Regions from separate parts of the Fusibacter sp. QWL-12 genome, predicted to be linked through region 2. Evidence: riboswitches for the same ligand, from Rfam matches in the RefSeq annotation. Region 2 holds a riboswitch; the other holds the start of a gene.
What was found. Region 2 has a riboswitch for cyclic di-GMP ahead of AC4PID_RS08505 (InlB B-repeat-containing protein). Riboswitches for the same ligand answer to the same signal wherever they lie in the genome.

Region 1: it holds a riboswitch for cyclic di-GMP, as region 2 does, so the genes downstream of both, AC4PID_RS02860 (hypothetical protein) here and AC4PID_RS08505 (InlB B-repeat-containing protein) in region 2, are expected to answer to the same signal.

What each region holds. Positions count from the first base shown of each region.
Region 1 is NZ_CM178745.1:486,568-492,758, forward strand. Features, by position in the region: gene AC4PID_RS02850 (PulJ/GspJ family protein) at 1-285, opposite strand, end outside; gene AC4PID_RS02855 (type IV pilus modification PilV family protein) at 301-738, opposite strand; gene AC4PID_RS02860 (hypothetical protein) at 735-1,889, opposite strand; cyclic di-GMP riboswitch class I at 2,043-2,125, opposite strand; gene AC4PID_RS02865 (Ig-like domain-containing protein) at 2,183-4,462, opposite strand; gene AC4PID_RS02870 (prepilin-type N-terminal cleavage/methylation domain-containing protein) at 4,472-5,869, opposite strand; gene AC4PID_RS02875 (hypothetical protein) at 5,878-6,191, opposite strand, start outside.
Region 2 is NZ_CM178745.1:1,686,183-1,701,994, forward strand. Features, by position in the region: gene AC4PID_RS08495 (glycosyltransferase family 2 protein) at 1-84, opposite strand, end outside; gene AC4PID_RS08500 (GtrA family protein) at 89-496, opposite strand; gene AC4PID_RS08505 (InlB B-repeat-containing protein) at 674-3,109, opposite strand; cyclic di-GMP riboswitch class I at 3,140-3,252, opposite strand; gene AC4PID_RS08510 (hypothetical protein) at 3,260-3,499, opposite strand; gene AC4PID_RS08515 (AfsR/SARP family transcriptional regulator) at 3,747-4,940, opposite strand; gene AC4PID_RS08520 (HD-GYP domain-containing protein) at 5,410-6,318, opposite strand; gene AC4PID_RS08525 (IPT/TIG domain-containing protein) at 6,754-13,509, shown strand; gene AC4PID_RS08530 (S-layer homology domain-containing protein) at 13,523-15,812, shown strand, end outside.

The sequences.
Region 1 (6,191 bases), 1.2 Mb from region 2:
GAGATAGCTCGTATACACAGGAATTGAAGCTTGATTGGCAATTAAATCCGATACAGTTTCAGTGACTATTTCGACGTCAGAGGCATATCTACTTTGATTGGCTATGAAATCCGATGCAATTCTCAATCGGCTTTGAATATCTTGTTGTGCAACGCCGTTTGTTACACTGGTTTGGCTAAAAAAGAAAAATGAAAAAGCCATAGTAATTACGATTAAAAAAACAGCTAATGCAACTATTAACTCAACCAAAGTCATGCCTTTACTTTGTACTAAATTCTTCTTCATACACTCACCTCTCCGTTATGGAATTAGTGCAGTCAAAGTCACAAATTGCTTCCCTGACTGGTAAAAAACAAGGATTTTTAGTTGTGAATAAACGACTGCATCAATCGTTGTAGCGGTCACTGAGTAAAATACAGTTTTATCTGGAAAACTGCTATTATACAAACTACTATTTAAATCACTTTCAGATGCCACTTTGCCATCTATTGTGCCATTTGCTACTAATGTATAAATATTTGAAGTCGTAACAGTTTCATCCACTATACCATCTGAGTAGATCGTATCTACAATTGTCTGCGCTTCTGCTAAAGCTTGAGTCCTGTGACCAGAATTAAAAACCCATACGAACCCACTGGTAATTGTATTTAACATCGCGGTGATAATGATCCCTAGAATAACCAGTGCTACTACAACTTCAATAAGAGTCATTCCCTTTTCTCTTCCTTTTTTCATCATTCTCGCCCCCAAAGATAGGATTGTGAATTAACCGATAAAGAGAAACGGTTAATAAGTACGTCAATAATTGGATCATCTGCAGCGATTGGTATCAATTGACTTCTGCCACTTGCCTCAGTAATATCAACGCCATCTGGATAAAAGAAATATTTGTTTTGACCTGCATTGTTCGGAAGTGTTAGTGCATTAGCGCTGCTGTCTAAAATACCACCACCAAAGTAGACAACTCCATATCTTTTTCCCGCTTGAAAACTATAGCTACTATGCATACTTGTACCAAAACCTTGGATAAGGGCATTATAGTAATCCGCGGATTCATAGCCATGTGTGGACTCATACGAGTCATCGTTATTTAACTTCGTATCGTCAAGATACATGATGCTTCCCGATGTTTTTTTATCAGCAGCTACCTCAAGAGAGTAGCCAAGTTTTATATCATCTCCTGTAGCATTTAGTTTGACAGTATTCACAAAGTAAACGATGGATGCATCAAAGGTTATATTAATTGTATTGTTAATTTGTCTTAAGCTAATGCCCTTTGCATCTGTGAAATACAAAATCGAAGCTCTAAACACAGAGTCAGAGGTGCCTCCTTTTGGTGATTGTACTGGGTTTCCTTCAAACTCAACTGCTTGACCTAAATAGTTGGTCGTATTGGCATTTATCCCTTTTTGAAGGTTAATCCCAGTTACCCAGTCCGCTGGATTTACAAGAGGAGAATCTGGTAGTTTCATCTTAACTCTGAGAGATAAGCTCTCTGTAACCGTATTATTTTCAAGAGAAGTGGCTGTGGAAAAAATCTTAATCTCAGACGGTCCATAAAGTTCATAGTTTAACTCAAATTTACCCTTGCCATCCACCGTAAACGCATTAGGATTGGCACTTAAATAAGATGCCACATGCGTGTTTAATGCCGCAACAAAATCGGTTAAAGTACTTTGACCATAATTGACAATTTCTTTTCCAATTATTTCGACACCTACCAGCACGCCTGATCTAGCAACGTAGTGCGTCTGCGTTTGAAATTGTTGACGCATAGCAAATTTTGTATCTGCAAGGGCAACATTTAAAAGTACCATGCCCAAAATTATAACTATAACCATAATTATTATAACGGTTGGTAATGCAGCACCTTTATGCTTTTTATCCATGTTATCACCTTCCTATTATGATATAATCCCCATTTCTATCATAATACCACTAATAAAAGTCGCTAAACCATTCTCCTTTCATATTTGTCAATGACAAAGCTTTTTTTTACCACAAGCGAGATTGTGGCTAAATAAAAAAGACTGCACTCAAAAGAGTACAGTCTGTCAATCATAGTAAACACCTTAGACACATGACTTTGCGCATTACGTTTTCACGTAGTTTGCCCTACTTAATATAATTATAATTCAATGACTATTAGAAGTAAAGCACGAAGGCTAATTTGCAAGGTTTATTAAGGTTCAAATACAATCCATGGTTCAAAATCAAATAACTGGTTGTCATCTTGGTTGTTTTTATCTGTCCATCTAATTAGCTTACCATCACCTGCATTGCTCAAGTCCCAATCAGTTAGACTACTAGAAGCTAAATCGAACACATATGCGTTATACTGATTCGTCCATGCAAGATCGGTATAAACTTTATAATAATATTCACTTTCTATTCTCACTGCATCTAATCTAAACTTTTGCGAGTTTGTATTTGTATTGGAAGTGAGCCTGATAATTTGTCCATCATTTTCATATGTGTTATTTGAATTACTGGTTTCAAGATATCTATTATTGGTCTTGTTACGTAAATTATAAAGCGAATCCTCATATGGTGGACCAAGAATTGGTTTGTTTGAATTACCACTGTAAACCACAGCCCATAAGAATGGATCCATCTCTGACTGTGACGACGATTCAGGCCAAGCATTTTGTCCTACATATCCAGAACCGTTTACACGTAAAAATTTAGGGTAATCCGTCTCATTTATTTCAGTATGTCGACCGTGAATTCTATACCAAACGTTACCTATAACCTCTTGCGATATAGCATATCCTTCTACTTCAACACTTTCGCCATCTATCATGATTTTATTCCCTTTGATATTAAGCGTAGCATTACTAATGTTTGATATATTATCAAAATAAAGGACAATCGCATTTGACTTTCCATTCACATAATCATATTCTGTGGCATGATATTCCGTACCACCTATTCTCACCTTAACATACTGTTGGCTATTCTGTGGTGTCAAATTGATATGAGAAATGTCACCGTCGAACTCAACATAGAGCTTATTTTTAGCATTGCCACTATGCAAGGCATCTTTAACAAAACCGACATTTAAGATCATATCCTTTGTAACTGTTACTGTACAAAAATCTGAAACTGTTCCTTCTGTGTTTCGTGCATACACCTTTGCGATACCTTCTTTTAAAGCAGTAACTGTACCATTATCCACAGTTACAATGTCTTCTTTTCCAGATTCAACTTCCCATACGATGCTATCAGTTGTATCAGATGGGCTAAAACTTACACTTAACGTACTAACATCATCAATTCCCATCTGTAATGTTTTAGGTGTAACGCTTATCGTCGTTAACGGTTTCCTCACAAATGGTTGAATCGTAAATCTACCATCAGGATAGCCTTGCCCCCATACGGTTATCGCACCATTATCTTTTGACAGCACAGCGCCTTTGCTCAAATAATTCTCTGTGACATCAGCATTTATTAAAATATCTTGATCAAAAGTGAGATAGATTATTTTATCATCTAAACCATCTAAAGTAACATTTTCCAAGGTGCCAATTGTACTGTTGATGCTAAATCTCGTTAAATCGAAAACAGAATCTAAACTCTCTTGGAATTCAACTTTTACAACTTTAGGATCAGCCGTTACATTAGCAGATAAAATGGTAATCCTAGGTGCGTTAATATAAACTTTATTACTCAACACTTCTTTTCCTATACGACCTGAAGTTGAGTAGGGTGTTACACCATACATGATATACCGATTACCGAAGGCATTGATCCAATCAGTATTCGTAAGAGAAAAAGCAGTTTTTACTTCTTCAGTTTCAAAATAATTATAATGATTTTCTATGTTTGGTATGAAAGCCAATTGATTAGATTCACTATATGACAGCTCTTTCTTTGCAGCATTCCATTCTTTTAGCGCAATGTAGTCCTTTGTCTTTAGTGGTGCGTCTATAGCACTATCCATTTCTTCAGATAGATACCATCGATAAACATACATTAAAAAATATGGCTTTGTGGCATTCGTAATTTCTGGATCTGTTACTTCAAGATGCAGTCCTGAATCTAGTAGCTCAATTGGCGAAGCAGGACTTACAACAGATGCACCTCTGTAAGTAACCAAATTAACCGGAGGCACAATTTCCGGAACAATATTTGGGATGCTATTTTGTGTAATGAACACTGAGACCTCACTGCTTGAGCTGTCATTAACCGTAATGACGTGACCAGTTACATTTTTCCCAAACACTTGAATTGTTTTAGTGCTACTTGGATCTGTTGGTGGTATTTGCTTTTTATCTTCAATCTCTGACTCGATTTTTTGTTGATAATCAAAAGTGTCATGAGTGAATTCTTCTGATTTCCTCAGTTGTTGATAGCTGAAAGAAAATGTAGGTATCAATGCTGTTGCTATCAAACCTAGCAAGACAACAGAAACAATGATCTCTACGAGCGTAAACCCGTTGCTTGATTTTTTCGTTTTCATATTCTCCTCCTAGTTTGGACCTCCGATATGCCATAAAGCGTCACTAATATCCTTCCCAATGGCTTTAAAAATACCATTTAAGGTTTCTACATCGCCCGCTTCATAATACGTTGATTCACCTGATGTAGCCAAAGCAATATCCTCCAAGCTATCATAATCTCTACTTACACTTGAAAAACCGATCACATACACTTGAATGGCTTCAGCTGTGTCCTTTTTATACGCTCTGACCAATTCGCCAATTGTTTCTACATACAAAGTTCCAATAGGATCTAGATCGCTACCATTGCCTGCATACCTACCATCGTTATATCGATTGTAGCTATAGGTAGGCATCTGTCTATTATTAATGTTCGCATCACCCAGTACGAAATCTAAGGTACCGCTTCTATACCAATCATCGTAGTAATAAGCTTCGTAAACCGAACCGAATGTCGTAACGCCATCCACCAGTATGATTAAAAAATTTTTATTTGTAATCGCTTTATTCTCTTCTTTTTCATTAAACTCTTTAATTCTATAAAAGCCTCGTCTAATACCATCGCCTGTATTGGTGCCGCCATCAGCCTCAAACGAATTACTGTCAAAATAATTCTTAAACGCTGTATTTGTGCCATTATTGACTTGAGCTTTTAACATTTCCATTGAGTCGTTTGCTGTCGAACTGAAAGGGTTCAGACTGATATACACATTTGGATTTTGTGCGAGTTCATCTATAAGCCTAAGCGCCTCTTGTTTCATCAGATTAAGTCTTTTTTTAGAACTGTTACTTGTGGAATTGCCATTCAATTGTCTGTCCATACTACCAGAAGTATCGAGTACCATTGCGACAGCAGCTTGTGAAGTAACGATATCAGTAACCCGTTTGTCATTCCTATAGGATATTGTATTTGCCACTTTACCATATGCTCTATCTACAACTTGTAATGCATTTACTGATTCAACGGTAGAATCTATCACTCTTTCATTGCCATTTTTCTTCAGTTTGAGCTCATATGTGACCAATTTGTCTTCGTCTGGGTCTGCATCTTTTGTAAAAACCAAATCCAAAGTGACTCCTTCAATTCCCGAAAAAATATCTTGAACGATATGCTTACCACTCGCTTCATCCCATACGTACTCGACCAATTTAGTTTGATCATCATTGAGCATAATATAGTTCCAGCCACTGGTCATATTCAAAGTATTCTCTCTATGTAGCAAAAACGCACCTGCTGCATCTCTCGAAACCACATTTATCTTCTCTGTCATAATCCTTAAAGCAGATTGCACCTCAAACTCGTCCAAGGTTATGCTCTGAGCTTTCATTCCAAATATCATCATATTTGAAGCAGCTAGAAGAACGATTGAAGAAAGTGCAATAACAATAATTAACTCAATTAGAGTAAATCCTTTTACTTTTTTCATAACGCCTCCTACTCATTGATCCAGAATGTTTCATTTGGGTTATCCGGATTAAAATACATACTGCGGATATAGACCATATGATTTTTTGAGAGTTCTGCTGTCGATGTGATTTTGATCCATCCATCAACCCCTGGATCTTTTGATTTTTCTGCCTTTATATCGATCAAACCATTTCCAAAGGCAATATCATTGGTCACAAGTGCAAAATCCGCTGACGCAGCGTTTAGAATTTCCTTTGTTTTCTCCATATCATCTGAAATTAATGATTCAAAAGCCATTTCTATTCCTGAATAAGATAAATAATAAGCTTCAAGTCGATCTT
Region 2 (15,812 bases):
TTTAATTTCTAAAAAATTTGATCTTAGCGCATCTCCTTCGTTGAATACTGGGATTATAATGACAAGTTTAGAGTTTGAATTCATATAGTTACTCCTTGTAAATTATATATTTGTAGATAAGAAAATTCCAGCAGACGACGCAAGCCATCTTTATGAATGGTGAGATCAATGCATTAATCCCCAATACATCGGTTAAAAATTTTAATAAAAACGCATTGGCAACAATTAAGTTAAAAAAGAACAGCAAAAGATATAGAATTAATTGTCGATTCAGTTTTCCAGTCGATTTAAAAGACCATTTTCTATTAACAAAAAAGGAAAAAAGAAAAACAAGTGCGTATACAATCATGCTGGCAATAACATAATTCATTCCAATAAGTTTATATAAAATGACATATAAACTGTATTCAATCCCAAAAGCTGTAAACCCTGTAATGAGATAGCGAATAAGCTGATTAACGGTTTCTGAAGACAGTCGTTTCGTGATAAAATTCATAATATCTCCTAGTGTCAATTAAGTCTTACTTGTTCATTATAGTATAAATACCCAAACAAAGGAAGGATAGCCCCTGGAATCTAAATTAAGTGAAATAATAAAATGAGCTACTGTGTTTATCTTAATCACAGTAGCTCATAAATTTTGAATTAAGTCATTTATTAGAATTTACAGCGTTTATTTTTTTCTTTTTAAGAATACACCAGCAGCTGTTATCAATGTACCAATTCCGTAGAAGAGCTCAGGCGATGCTTGACCAGTTTTTGGTAGTGCATCAGCAAGAGGTGTTTTCTCTTCATCAATTATGATTTCAGTATCTGTTGTAGGTTCCATATTGTTATAAATACTATCAAAATTCATAGGTGTTTTTGTATTACCTAAAGCCACCTCTTCATCAAGAACCTCTACAAATGTAGTAGCTGGTGGAATAATTGGTTCGTCTGTCGGTAAAGTACTTGGTTGTTGTGGCGCTTCGGTAGAAGTTTGAGGTGCCTCTGTTGAAGGCTCTGGATTTTCATTTGTAGGTTCAGGAGCCTCTGTAGTTGGAGGTACTTCAGTAGTAGGTGGAACCACTACATTTTCAGTCCATTGTGCAGTTGCAGTAACACCATAAGAGCCATCAAATGGACTTGCGTATACTACGCTATAAGTTGTATCAAAAGTTGCTTCAGAGCCATCGTTATCATATGTCCAACCAGCAAAATCGTATCCTTCTCTTGTTGGGTCAGTTGGCATACTGAATGAAGTTTCTGGATGCGTTAAAACGATTGGACTTACAGCAGATCCGCCATTTGAATTAAAAGTTATCGTAAAAGTAGATGGATTTGGTTCAGGCTCAACAGTTGTTGGGACTTCTTTCCAGTTTGCAGTAGCAGTAACACTATAATTTCCATCGTAAGGGCTTTGATATACAACAGAGTATGAAGCATCAAAAGTTGATTCGGATCCATCATTATTATATGTCCATCCTTCAAATTCATAGCCTTCTCTTGTTGGATCTGCTGGCATACTAAATGAAGTTGAAGGATATGTTAATGGTATTGAACTAACTGCAGACCCACCATTAGAGTTGAAATTAATGGTGAATGTTGATGGTGCTTTAGGCGCCCATAATGCATACAATGTTATGTTATCAATTGTACCAAATGGTTTTGAGTAATTAACGATATTATTTAAATCAATTGGATTATTATTTGCGTCTACCCACATAATAAAGCTATTTCCTGCTTTTTCAGGGTTGGCTGGCATCGTAAAATCTTTCTGCGGATTAACTAATGGAATCGACGGGATTATATTGCCACCTCTAGTATCGAAATTAATAATAAACAACGATGGTGGAACAGGAATCCATTTTGCAAAAACAGTTGTTTCGTATTCGCCAAAGTATGGAGCAGCATAAGAAACCAATGTTGAGAAGTTTATATCATTACCTTGTTCATCAACCCAACCACCAAATATGAATCCTGTTTTTTCAGGAGCAGCAGGTAAGTCGAAAGAATTTACAGGATAAGTAACTGTAATTGGACTAACAGTTGAACCGCCATTAGAGTCGAAGTTAACTGTAAAGGTTGATGGTGTTTTAGCAATCCATTTAGCATATAAAGTTACTGTAGTATGAGAGTTAGTAGGGCTACTATAAGATACAGTATTATCAAACTCTGTTGTAAATTGATTATCTGTATACCAACCGATGAAAGTATAATCAGCATCAGTTGGTGTAGGTGTTGTAACTGAAGTTTCATTATATTTTTTCACTATAGGAGAGTGTGTTGAATGTTCAGATACAAACTCAACAGTGGCTGTTGACCATGCTTCGGTTTTAAATGAGCCAGAAGCGTTAATTGAATAATTAGTTGTGTATGTTACACCAATTAGTCTTGAACCGCCAGTGAAATTATCATTATTATCTTCTTGTATAATAGCTGATGAATCATAATTTGCTATGATTGCGTCTTTAGCACTAGAATAACTTGTATACTCAGTAGCATCAGAGTTTATTGTATAGTAAGTTACTCTATGATCAACTGAGTAACTATATTTTACATCAAGTACATCCCAACCAGAGTTGTCCACATGACCAAGAACTGTGTAACTAACATCTTTAGTATTCGGATGTTGCGCTTTCAACAAAGCGTCCATAGACAAGAAAGCATTTCTCCAGTCATTTGTTGTGTTGTAGACACGAACGTCCTGTTGCTCGTGTTTAATTTGTTTAGTGTATACTTTTATAAGAACATCTGATGTAACAACTGTATTAATACGTTCTTTTTTGTAAATTCTAAACTTATCAGTTGAAGTTGTTTTATAATTTGCTGTTATCGCAAGTGTGTAATCAGTTTTTTCAGTAAGACCAGAAAGAGAAAGGGCTTCACTTTCAATATTTATAGCCTGGGTATTGCCATTGAGTGTAGCAGAAGCGCTTGTCAGTACATAAGGTGCTGGCATATCATATTGCCAACTAAACTCGCCAGAAGTTGCTCCTGTAGCAGTGCCAGTTACATCAGAAAGTACTGGTGTGCTTTGAACCACAGCAAAACTTGAGAACGGTATCCCTAAGATAATCAATAATGCTGCCATCAGTAAAGATAAGTGTTTTTTGATAGTCATTTTCATAAATTTCTCCTTTGCCAAATTATAATATAAATTGGCAGTCGGACGATCGTGGTCTAATCGTAGATACCCCATTATTACCCATCTTAGACTTTAGACTCCTGACTTTGCGTCCCTTATTTTCATAAGGTTTGCCCTTGCTATAAGTAAACGCTAGATAGCGTTTATTACTCTTTCATCATGCCATGTACGCATCGGTTTCGAATCATTCGCCTGCTCAGAAACCGCTGAGTTGATCAAATTAATTAGTTCAAGTTCACTTCGGAAGTGCATCTTTTTACCTGTATCCAGCCATTCTACTGCACCTTGCCAGCTGTAGTTTTCTTGATGATAGATGGTGACTAAGAAGTTAGATCCAAAACTTTTAGATACGGGATTATTTTTCTTGTTCATCGCTCACCTCCTATGGACGTATTTTCTATTATATTTACAATTATAAGTGTCATGCGTGACACGGTGGGAACATCCATGTGACATCCTTGTGACAAATAAATAATTATTTTAAAATTAGAGATTATGTTAAACATAATTCTCATATAGTTTTAAAAATAAAAAAAGTGCTAGTGTAAATCTTATTGATAAGATTTACACTAGCACTTTTTTTAAATTGTTAGATTAATGTTGAAAGCATAAAGCCAAACTACTTAAGTTCTTTAATTTGTGTAATGGCTATTTGATCATTGTTAGGGAATGAAGTAAGCACCCTACTCAGTACTTTGTTCATTAAATTAGAGTCCACACCTGGAAGAAGCGCAATGAACTGAGAATCATTCCATTGTGTAAATGTGTCTCCTTTTCTTAGGTGATACATCAGATGCTGTTTTAAATGAGAAATTCTTAAATCTTCTTGTGGCTGACTATAGCCTGAAATTTTTTTAGCGCTAACAACACCGATGCTAAAAGAAACACCTGAGCGTTGAGATCTTCTTCTCTCAAGCTCATAGATGGATTTAAATGTACCTGGCTCACAATAAAATGCATTTTCCATGACGAGATCTGATTCTAATACTTCATATAAGCTGCTTTCTGATTTTACAGGTTGATGTGTTTGTAAAAGCTTCTTATAAAGTGATTTCATCGATACTGAAGGTTTTAGTCCCATCTCAGTATAGTAGAAACCAGTGATGTACTCATAATGCTCCAATGCTTCTTTTTGTTCACCCTTATGCATAAGGGCATCCATCAAACTCAAATGAAAACTTTCTTCATAAATATCGATGACAATCGCTCTACGACAAAGTGAGATGATTTCCTCGTATTCTCTTTGTGCCTTTAGAAGCTCAATTGCATTGAGGACGGTCTTTAAATACAAGCGTCTGTAGTGGTTGCGAATTGAAAACACCCAGTGCTGATCCACACAATCTGGTAAATAGTCTCCAGTATAAAGGTGGATGGCTTTCAAAAAACTCTGAAGAGCAAGTGAAGGTGAGTTTTGCATCAAAGCTTCACCATTTTTTATTAAGTATTCAAAATTTTCGACATCAATTTCAAAATGAATTTGATCGTTCCATTTATAATAACCATTAGAAAAGATGAGTGTTTTAGTCAGCTCGGAGTCATTGTTCTCTACGAGAGCTTGTCTAAGACGATGCATTTGTCTACGAAGTGTACTTCTTGGATCACTATAGGACTCAGTTACCCATAGCTGATCCATTAAAGACTCAGGTGTAAAAACACGATCACGATGTGTCAGCATAAACTTATAAAGCTCCCAAATTTTCTTGGAACCTGCAGATGAGTTGACGAGAGACTCGCCGTTTTTAGAAACGTCGAATTTTCCCAAGGTCTTTATGATAAATGTAGGATCAGTTTGCGTAACTGGGGAGATCAACATGATTAACTCCTTAAATAAGTATATTTGGGAATAGAATATTATACCATGAATGACGTTTTATAATATAGTAAAAGTAGTAAGTTCATCTATAGTATATCAATATAGTTATTATTACCAATTATAATAGATAATAAACTTTGGAAGCAAAAAAGATACGATTAAATAGAAAATTAAGTAGGTTTTTAAATTATTTTGTAATATTTTATTACTTAACAGATTATTCACAAAGGGGTCATAACCTATACACAACTCTATTTTAATATAAGAGCATGATAAGTGATAAACAGATCGCTTAACACAATAAACCCCCAAAATATTTACCTAAATTGCAACAAAACCCCAATAATGAATTCCGAGTGGGCATCCCCCAAATTAACCCACTCGTGAAATTCCCCCCTTCTTAACTTTTAGATGGACTTTCATTCGTATGAATTGAAGTCTTTTTTTTTACCTTAAATTCGATTAAAAGTTAAAAAGTATTTTCATCTAAAATCATTTCTATAAAAGCAGAAACAATTTCACTATCGTATTTTGTTCCCGAGAGTTCTTTCAGTTCAAGTAAAGCAGATTCAACAGATTTCCCTTTTTTATAAACTCTATCCGTTATCATGGCATCGTAGCTATCACAAACAGCTAAAATACGTGCTTCAAAACAAATCTCTTCCCCCTTTAGTCCATTTGGGTAGCCTGTGCCGTCTATTCTTTCATGATGCTGATAGATGATTTTAAATACATCAGGATCAAAGTTTTCAAGAATCAAGCTCTTACCATGCTCAACGTGAAGTTTAATCGCTTCGAATTCAGAAGCATCAAGCGCACCTGGTTTGTTTAGAATCTCATCTGGAATTTTTATTTTACCCAAATCATGATAATAAGCTGCTTTGTTAATTAAATTTAAAGCTTTTGATTTGTAACCGAGCTTCACGGCAAGTTTTTTTACCAGTTCAAAAACACGTTGACTGTGCTCGCCAGTATAATGATCTTTTTCTTGAATTTCTTTAATGAGGCGATCGACGATGCTGTGATTATTCTCAAGCGTTTTATAGACATCATAATTGGTTGCATGGACGACGATGATGGTGTCCTCTAAGGTTTTTAAGGTGTGTACTTCTGAAGTGTTTTTGAAAACAAGAATATCACCAGCCTTAACAATAGAAGCGTCTTCAAAAACAAAGCATGCGCCTTTAACGATATAATAGGTTTTAAAGTCCTCTTCTGAGGGGAGTGGCTCTATATATAGGATTCGATCAGAAGAAATATGCAAAACACTTATTTGCAAATCATCATCATGAAATTTTTTTTCTACCTGTGAATTTTTATTTTTCATTTCATACGTTGACTCAGCTTCTCCAGAACGTATTATTTTATAATCAGCCATAGAGTCCTCCAATTGCTGTATATACAGTATTACAGACTTTTCATATTTCACTCAATTATACACAAAATTTTCTGAAAATAAAAGTGGATTACATAATTATTACCTTTACAAGTTATGGACAACCAATCCAAATCATTTATCAAAAAAGATAAATCATACATAAATAAACGATCAATGTTACAAAATAAAGACAACCTGTTAATTTTCTTAAAGAAAATAGAGAAAATATCCGATATTCCTATTGTGGTGTATCCTGTCATAAGGGTGTCACATGCTTGTAAAGAGCCTTTAATCCAAATAGAAGAAAGTATTTGATATAATACAAGTATATTTTGCTATTATGGGAGAAGTGTATCTTGTAAAAAGCACAGTTAAAAAGTCAAATTCGTTTATAACTTTAGATAAGTAACATTAAAATTTTGCGTGAGGTGCATTATGAAAAAAACTTTGATTATATTGCTAACGATCATTACTATATTGGGGTCTATCCCGCTTGATGGCATCCTATCCTTTGCACTGGTCGTTGGATCGAGTGGCGGTGAAGATGTCGTCGTAACCGATGTAAAATACGCCATTTCACACGAAGTTTTTCAGATCACCAATGGCTATATTGAAATCCTAGGTGAGAATTTAAAAGATGTTGAAGTCCTCTTTGAGAAGTACGGGCAAGGCTTTGTCAGTATGGGAACGAGAGTGATTAACTCATCAACATTTGTAAAATTTAACCTCAACACAGATGAGACACAATCATTTATTGGTAGAGTTAGAATAGGAAATAGAACGATCAACTTAAATACAGGTACATTTCCAAACATTCAAAGCTCAAACAAACAAACCGTAAATAAAGATCAAACGCCAAATAGCATCACCTTTACAGGTAACTATTTGGATACCATCAACACAGGCAATATCACAGGTACTTATGGATCAGGTTTATCTTCAGCATCCTTAGGTACTGGTTCTTCATCATCAACCCTTACGCTTAACAATCCAACCAACCCAGGATCACTTGGCTATCAAAATATCATACTAAGAAAGTCTGTAACGGCCGATCCTAATGTTGAGATAGAGTACACCTATCAAAATGCATTTAGAATTATTGAAGACTTAAACTTAGACGATGTCCGTATGTTTCCAAACACAGGTGCAAAGGGCGACTCTACTACGGGTGTATTAGGAGATGAAGTTTATTTTAGAGCGGACAATTTTTCCGACACGAGAAATTATCAAGTCTATTTCCTTAAAGCACTTGATGGCTCAGATAAATTCACCTCTGTAAATAAAGCAGAGTTTGTTTCACTTGGTTTAAATGTCAATGGAGACGAAGACGTCCTCACCGTACGCCTCCCAAGTAATAAAGACTTTGAAAGAAGAAATTACTATGTTGTTATCACCGACGTGCAAAATGGACAGGTTGTTGCAGAACAGGTCGTCCTAAGGCAAGACGGTAGCTATGATGAATTTACAGTTATTCAGGCGGATTATAAACCATCCATCGTTAGTATTTATCCTGAAAAAGGGCCAGATACAGGTGGTAATGTCGAGATCAAGGCGTTAAATTTATTGACCTTAAACATTCCCGATTTATCGACAACAGGTGCTTTTAAAACTGACCCTACTAGTGAATCAAACGATGAAATATTGGTTTTAAACTATGCAGATGGCGTTTATAAAGGTGAAAACGTTACAATCGAGCGTAAAATCAACATGCAAATCGGTAAGAAAGTAAAATTCTATAAAGATACCGATGGCATTTTCCAAATTATAAAAGCAGCTACCGACCAGGTTATGGTTGTAACCGATAGTGTCACTGACGCTGAGACCAATCCGTTTAAAGATGTCATTATCGAAATTTCTACAGTACTGGAAATTAAAGACGGTGTGAACGCGGGCAAACAGTTTGTATTCAATCAAATCATTACCAAAACCAATGGCTTTGAATTTGAACCGAGTACTTTTACTCCAGTAATTGATACCTTTACGCCGGGTATGATTCAAATCGAAGATACGGCAACTGCGTATTCAAAGCTTAAAAATGAAACCTTAATTGCAATTCAAGGTGACAAATTCTTAGTAGATCGTTTCGTTGATACAGACGGTACGGTTATTACACGTAAGCCTACAGTCTTGATTAAGAAAAATGACAACAATACCTTTAATAACAGATATCAGCTTGGCTTCTTCCCAAATGAAGAGTATACAAGTGGCGGTGTTACGGTTAGAGGGATTATCAAATATAAACTTAATGAAACCGATGCCATTGAAAACGTACTTACGTATTCTGACGGGAAACCTGTGCCACTGGATATGATTGTTCTCGACAGTGAGGGCAACGTCGTAGATGGTACAAGTAACAATCAACTTGGAACGAAGATCCTCATCCGTATACCAAGTAGCGCTTTAATCGCCGATGGCGGTATCAAACACATTCAAGTGACCAACCCGACGAGAAAATCTGCAGATTACGGTAAATCAAGTATTAAATCAGATTTTGTTGAGTTTATCAAAACCTCAGACATTCCCGTTATTGAAAGTGTTAAGCCGAACATCATAACGGTAGAAGGTGGGGAAACGATTACCATTACAGGTTCTAACCTTCAAAATGGATTGAAGCTTTTCTTGGATGGAGAAGAGATTACGAACTTCACAAGAGAGCTCGATACGACTGGTAATAAAATACTGGTTAAATTTAAAGCGCCTCCAGGACGTGAAGGAACAACTCAAGTTCAAATTTTGAATCCGAGTGGTGGTTTGGCAGTAAGCGACTTCACGTATGTAAAAACCTTTAATAAGGATCCAATCTTTAATAGTTTTACACCACCACTTGGAACCTATGGTACTTTAGTTGTGGTTAATGGTGATAACTTCCTTAAACCGGATCCGACTGCTGTAACTGAACGTGGAATTGATGCTTACCGATTAATCGGATCGAGAATCTTATTAGATGGCAAAGAAGTTAACTCATATAAAAGAGATACGACGGGTAACATTATTTTTGATGTGTATGCTGCACCTTCAGAAGAGGCGCTGATTAAGCTAGATGCTGGTAAGCCTGTCTATTCTAAGTTTGCGGACAATACGACAACCATTAACCAAAGTACGGGAGATGTCGTTACGCTTTCAAATGACGCAGATGGCAATCCTGCAATCGTAACTGCAACTGAAGTATATGCAATTAAATACTCTGGTGGCAGCTATCAAGCTTATAATAAAAACAATGTATTAATAGGCAGTGCAAGCATTAGTTACAATGGTGGCACCTCTGCGACGACTATTGCAATAACAGGTGGTCCAACATTTGTTTCAACCATGAACAACCAACTGATTCGAATTGGATTAAATGAAGAAGGCGAAAAGCAAGTTTATTTGTCTGATTATACTGATTCGATCACATTAAAATCTGCAGATGGCGAGCGTTTCACACTTTCTTATAACTTTTTAGAGCAACCAATCTTAACCAATGGTAAGGACAAGAGCTATGTGGTTAAGTATGAAGCTGTGGATCAAATCGTTGCAGAGGATAGCATTGGTTACACTAGACCAATTGTTGTCAATAATCAGGGGATTGAGCTCGATGGTACTCAACTGGATATGATTACACCGTATACTGTTAACTCTGCAACGGGTCGAATTGATGGTAATCTATCTAAAGTATTATCCAAAAATCAAATTATTTTTACAGTGCCTTACCTAACCACAGGAAAGGGCTATAAAGATATTTCAGTTGTGAATCCAGATACTAAAACCGCTAGTAAAACGGGTGACAATGGTTTCTACTATATTACTCAAGCGACATCTAGTCCAATTATTACAACAATTGAACCTCCTAAGGGCTCGGTAGATGGCGGTTACTATGTCACGATATCAGGAAGTGATTTCGAAGACGAGGTAAGAGTGTTTATCGACTCTGTTGAAGTTCCTGCTTCAGACACATACGTCGCACTGGATGGTTCATGGATAAAAATTAAAATGCCAAAATCCATTAAAAAACTGAATGAAGACTATGGCGTAGATGAACTTGCTGTTCCAGTCGTTATCGTCAATCCAGATGGTGGTAATACGGGAAGAGACAAGGGCTTTACCTACATTATTCCGATGTCAGACCCAGTTATATCGAGAATTGTTCCAACGGGTGGTTCATCTAATGGTGGTGAAATCGTTGAGATTATTGGCTATGAGTTCAGATTCTATGAGCCATATGAAAACTCTGTAGGTGGTCCAAATTATGATTTAGGCGATATATTCATAGATCAGTACAAAAACGGTATTTGGGATGACCTGTTATCTGCAGCTGTAGATCCAGGTGCGGTGACTTCTTATCCAGAGCTGACCAACCCTTATTACTCTGTTTACTATGATTCAGTTATTTTGCCGAAAGTATACTTTGGCGAAAACGAAGCAAAAATCGTTGAATACTCGAAGGGCTTTATCAAAGTTATTACGCCAGCACATAGTGCAGGCGCTGTAGATGTATACGTCATCAACAATGACTCTGGTGTAAGTAATAAAGTAAAATACACATACAACGCAACGACGCCAGTGATCAGTAGCATCGTTCCAAACTTCGGTAGAAGACAGGGACAGGAACCAAAAGATATCTATGGTTCTAAACTATATCGTTCAGTCGTTTACGGCTATAAAGACGATGATGCATCTCAAATTCAATTATTAGATCATGTTCAAGCATTGGTGAGATTTGGCACTATTGACAACAGAAGCATCGATAGAAACTCAGCCAACTCTGGTTTAATTAACAATCAGAGGACGACCGTCAACTTAGATGGTGGCCTTTCAATGAGCTACTATGGTGATCTTGGTCAAGTGAAACTCACCGTTACAGAAAATAATATTATTTATTCGAGAACCTTTGATTATGACAATACTGTCGCTTATCTACCACTGGATATGCTACAAAATTCAGCTGGAGAGTACTACGTTCCAAATGGACTCAAAAATGTTGATAACAACGTTTACAGTGGCAACGCGTATGAATATGTCAAATTAGAGATTTCGGACCGTCGTGTCTTCGTTGAAAGAGGTTATGCACCTAAGGCAACCTATGACAACGACACACACGTTACAGTTGTGACACCATCGTATTACACGATCGGTACGGTTCAAATTGCTTACTATAACTCAGACGGTGGAAAGACAACTAAAAACTTCACTTATACCAACCCAGCAAGTGAACCAAAAATTCTTAACATTGAACCTCAAAACCTATCATTTGATGAAACCAAATGGTTAGTGGAAACCTCGATGGATGGTGGCATTGATATTGAAATTGTCGGTAATGACTTTAGAAATAATGTAGCCGTTTATATTGGTTCTTATAAAGCAACTGTTAAAGAAGTGACAACAAAGCAAATTAACGGCATCACATATGACTTGATCGTAGCAACCGTACCAAAGGCAACGATTAACGATGTGGATAAAGAATATCCAGTTATGATTCAAAATGAAGATAAGGGTTTGGCAACTTCAAATAACCTATCCGATTTAATTGGACCAAATTATGGCGCTTCAACTTTACCTTTCTACTTTGTTTACAAAAAGCCATTATCAGGACCAAGAATTGATAAGATCACACCGACAAAAACATCAATTTATGGTGGCAATAAAATCGTCATCACTGGTAGTGACTTTAGAGAAGGTGCTTATGTAATCATCGGTACGCGTGCTGGTATTCCAATCTATAATGGCGTTATAACAGAAAGAGGAACTATACTCACCTTTACGACACCTAATAATATGACGTTAGGAGCAAAAGGCGTTCAGGTTCTAAATAATGATTTCGGTATTGCGATTAAAAATCCAGGCATTACCGTAGTTTCTGCACCAACACTATCACCAGTAATCACGGATGAAAACGACAGTATAATCAATAGAATTCACGTTACTGGAGGGCAGGTAATCAAGCTTAAAGGAACTGGCTTTGCAGAAGGTGCAACCGTATACTTTGGTGGAGAGTGGTTAACTAAAGGCTCTTCTGATACAGTTGCAGAAACAGAACAAGGGATTTATAGAGACGACTCAATTAAATATGTAAAAGATGGCATCAAAGCGGCCAAGGTTGAGTTTGTTGACAGCGAGACGCTCTTGGTTACTACACCTGAAGTTGATTTTGAGGGAGATGTGACCATCGTCGTGAAAAATGCAGATGGTGGTATTACTGATAACAGTGTTAAACTCAACTATACGGTGCCAATACCGAAGGATCCTTCCGGACTTAAGGTTTCAGTAGTAGATGATCGTTATATTAAGCTTTATGATTATGTCTCAGACACTGCAAATTACTTTGAAATCTATGTCTATATTGGGATTAAAACAAACGCTGAACTGATGAGTAACAATTATCGTGACTTTAAATACCTTGGCATCACCAATATTGAACCTTACAAAATAACGACATTACCAGGGCTAGAAAATATGAGCTCTGCGGAAAGAGTTGTCTTTGTAGTAAAGGCTGTAAATAAGTTTGGTTCCTCAGGGTATTCAAATGTCGCAGCGTTAACTTATCAGGATACAAAAAATATCGATGAACTGGGTCCAGAAGACCTCGATGGAGATTTGGGCGTACCAAGTGGTCAAGATTATAGTACCGTACAAAATGGAAGTATCGTGACGGTAAATCTAGCATCTAAGATTACGAAGGGCTTGGTTAACATAGATTTATCAGACTCAGTGACCGCTCAAATGACGACGAAACGCATCTTATTACCAGAGACATTGGTAAGATCAGGGTTAACCAGCATCACGATAGATTTTGGCAACAGTCAGTACAGATTTACTCCAGTAGCAGCGAACACAGCAACCTTTAGAAGTGTTGCAGATCTTTATAGTGCTTATGCCCGAATTGTTGAGGATTCCTCAATGAGCTCTTCAAGATCCTATCTAACGCCAAACGTTCGAGGGAAAAAGCAAGTATCAAAAGTTCATAGCGTATCCTTTGATGTAAGTTCAAATGAATCTACTAAGAGCTTTACACAGCTTGCTTCCACCATGGACTTGACGCTTTACTATGATCCAACGGGTCTGACGACTTCTGGAGAAGCACAAATTCAGATGTATAAATACAATGTTTCGACAGGTACCTATACAGCCGTATCTGCAACTGTAGATACCATTAACAATCGCGTTACTGCAAGAATCAAAGATGCAGGACACTATGTATTGTTAGCAAATCGTTAGGGAGGAGAGGCTCATGAAGAAAATAATCATACTCATATTAGTCGTTTGCTTAGTGACGCCACTTGCTGCATTTGCTGCGATGCCATTTGACGTTCCAGTACCTGAGTTTACAGCACTTAAAACGGACACGACAAATGCCAATACACTAACTGGAAGTGTCAAAGGAAAAGACATCATTACAAATAGTTATTTCAGTGATATTAAGGGCACATACGGACATGAAAGTATCGTCCGTATGGCAGCTCTTGGAGTCATTAAACAATATGGTGATAAAAAGTATTATCCTGCTAGAAATGCCACTGGCTATGATATTCTTGGGATGCTAGTAAGGATGCGAGGTAATGAAGCTGCAGTAATGCAAAGAGTCTATAACCAAGCGGGCTCATCCACTACGGATGCTCAGCTCGTTCAGCTTCGCAATCAAGAGTATTTAACTGAAGCACAGACACTTGGAATTATTACCGCAGCAGAAGTGCTCAATCTTAACCAAGCGGTGAATAAAGAAACTGTAGCGGTTTGGACGGCGAGGGCGATAGGTAAAACGCCAGTTTTTAGTCAGCAAACTGTATTCACTTATTCAGATTGGGTGAATGTTAATCCAATTTACCGTTCTTTAATTGAAGATATGACGACGGAGGGCATTATTCCCCTTAATAATGACGGTTCATTTGGTCCTAAAGAGAACGTTACAAGAGGTGAACTTGCTGTTATTATGGCAGCCGCAACGGATACACAGTATACAGCAAGAAATATCGCATCTGGTTTTGGACTTGTAATTGGGGTTAAACCAGAGACCATTTACGAAAATGGTGATACCATTAAACGCAATACTGTAACGGTAAAAAATACGGATGGAACAGTGACCAACCTAGTGAGTGAAACGCACTCTAAAGGCAATTTACAATATGACTATGTTGTCTATAAAAACGGAATCGTATCGAATAACTCATATCTAAAGCTTGGTGATGAAGTGGAATATGTCACTCTTGCAGGAGATCTTCAGTACGTTGAAGTGGTAGACCACAACTTGATTTTGGAAAAAATTGCAGCAAGTAACGAAGCCGATATATATACGACGTTTCACTATGGCACACTGATCGATATCAATACAAAAACGCAGTACAAAAATGGTTCTACTGTCATTACAGAAATATACAGAGTTGTAGACATTACGGGTGATACCTTTGACATACTTGTCGATGAAAACATGTACGATGGTCAAAGGGATGATGTGATCACTTATAAAAATGATAAAGTTGGTGGTGTTCACTTGCTTGAAGTAGGCGATGTGATGGAGTATCTCGTTAACGAGAATAGAGAAATCATCTACATCAAGGTTGCACCCCTTGATAAAACGAGTCTTTCAGGAACTGTAAGAGAAGTAACACCTCTTGCTGAAGATGGTCCTGCTACGATGACGATCTACGGCTATGACGATAAAGTTTATCAGTTTCCCCTTGCGCCGTATGCGAATCTAAGAATTAATGATCGAGTAACGGATCTCAACAATTTTGTGTATGGTATGCCAGTTGATGTGGAGATTTCAAATGGCTATATTACCTTAGTTGAAGGAGAATCCTATAGTGGGGAACCAGGCTATATTCCTAAATACGGAAAAATGCGTATGGGGGACATCGTCGCGGTGTACCAAAACAGCTTCTCTGTCAAATTAAGCGACGGGAAAACAGAGTACTATCAAATTGCTTCAGATACGCAAATAACTAAGGATGGTAATACTGTCACTAAATCAGCATTAAAATCAGGTCAGCCAGTTAAAGTCTATTTTGACAATATTTCCACGGATCAGGCATCTAAAATTGAAATTGAAGCACCTGAGATTTTGTTTGAAATTATCTACAAGGGAAAAATAAAGAACGTTAATGAAGCGAGAAAAGAAGTTCAAATAATTGGTTCAGATGGTGTTTCTAAACCAGAGTACATCAGCAATAATGATTGGTTATCAGCAGATACTTATAGTATCAACCTTAAGGTAGATGAAAAAACGGAGTATTATGCGGGCAATCAAAAATTGACTTTAAATGAATTACAAAGAAACTATGCAGGCTATCAAACATATGCCGTTGTAAAGAACGTCTATGGCCAGCCAACAGTTGTTAAACTAAGTGTTAAAACTGGTGGTGAAATGATGTTCTCAAGTACAGTTAGAACGATTGACCATACACTGGGTAGCTTTGACATAGCAACAAAAGAGAACTTTAACATCACAGATGGCACCATTGTAATCAAAGATGGATTGGTTGTTCCTTCTTCTCAACTGAATGCAAGAGACACTGTATTTGTTG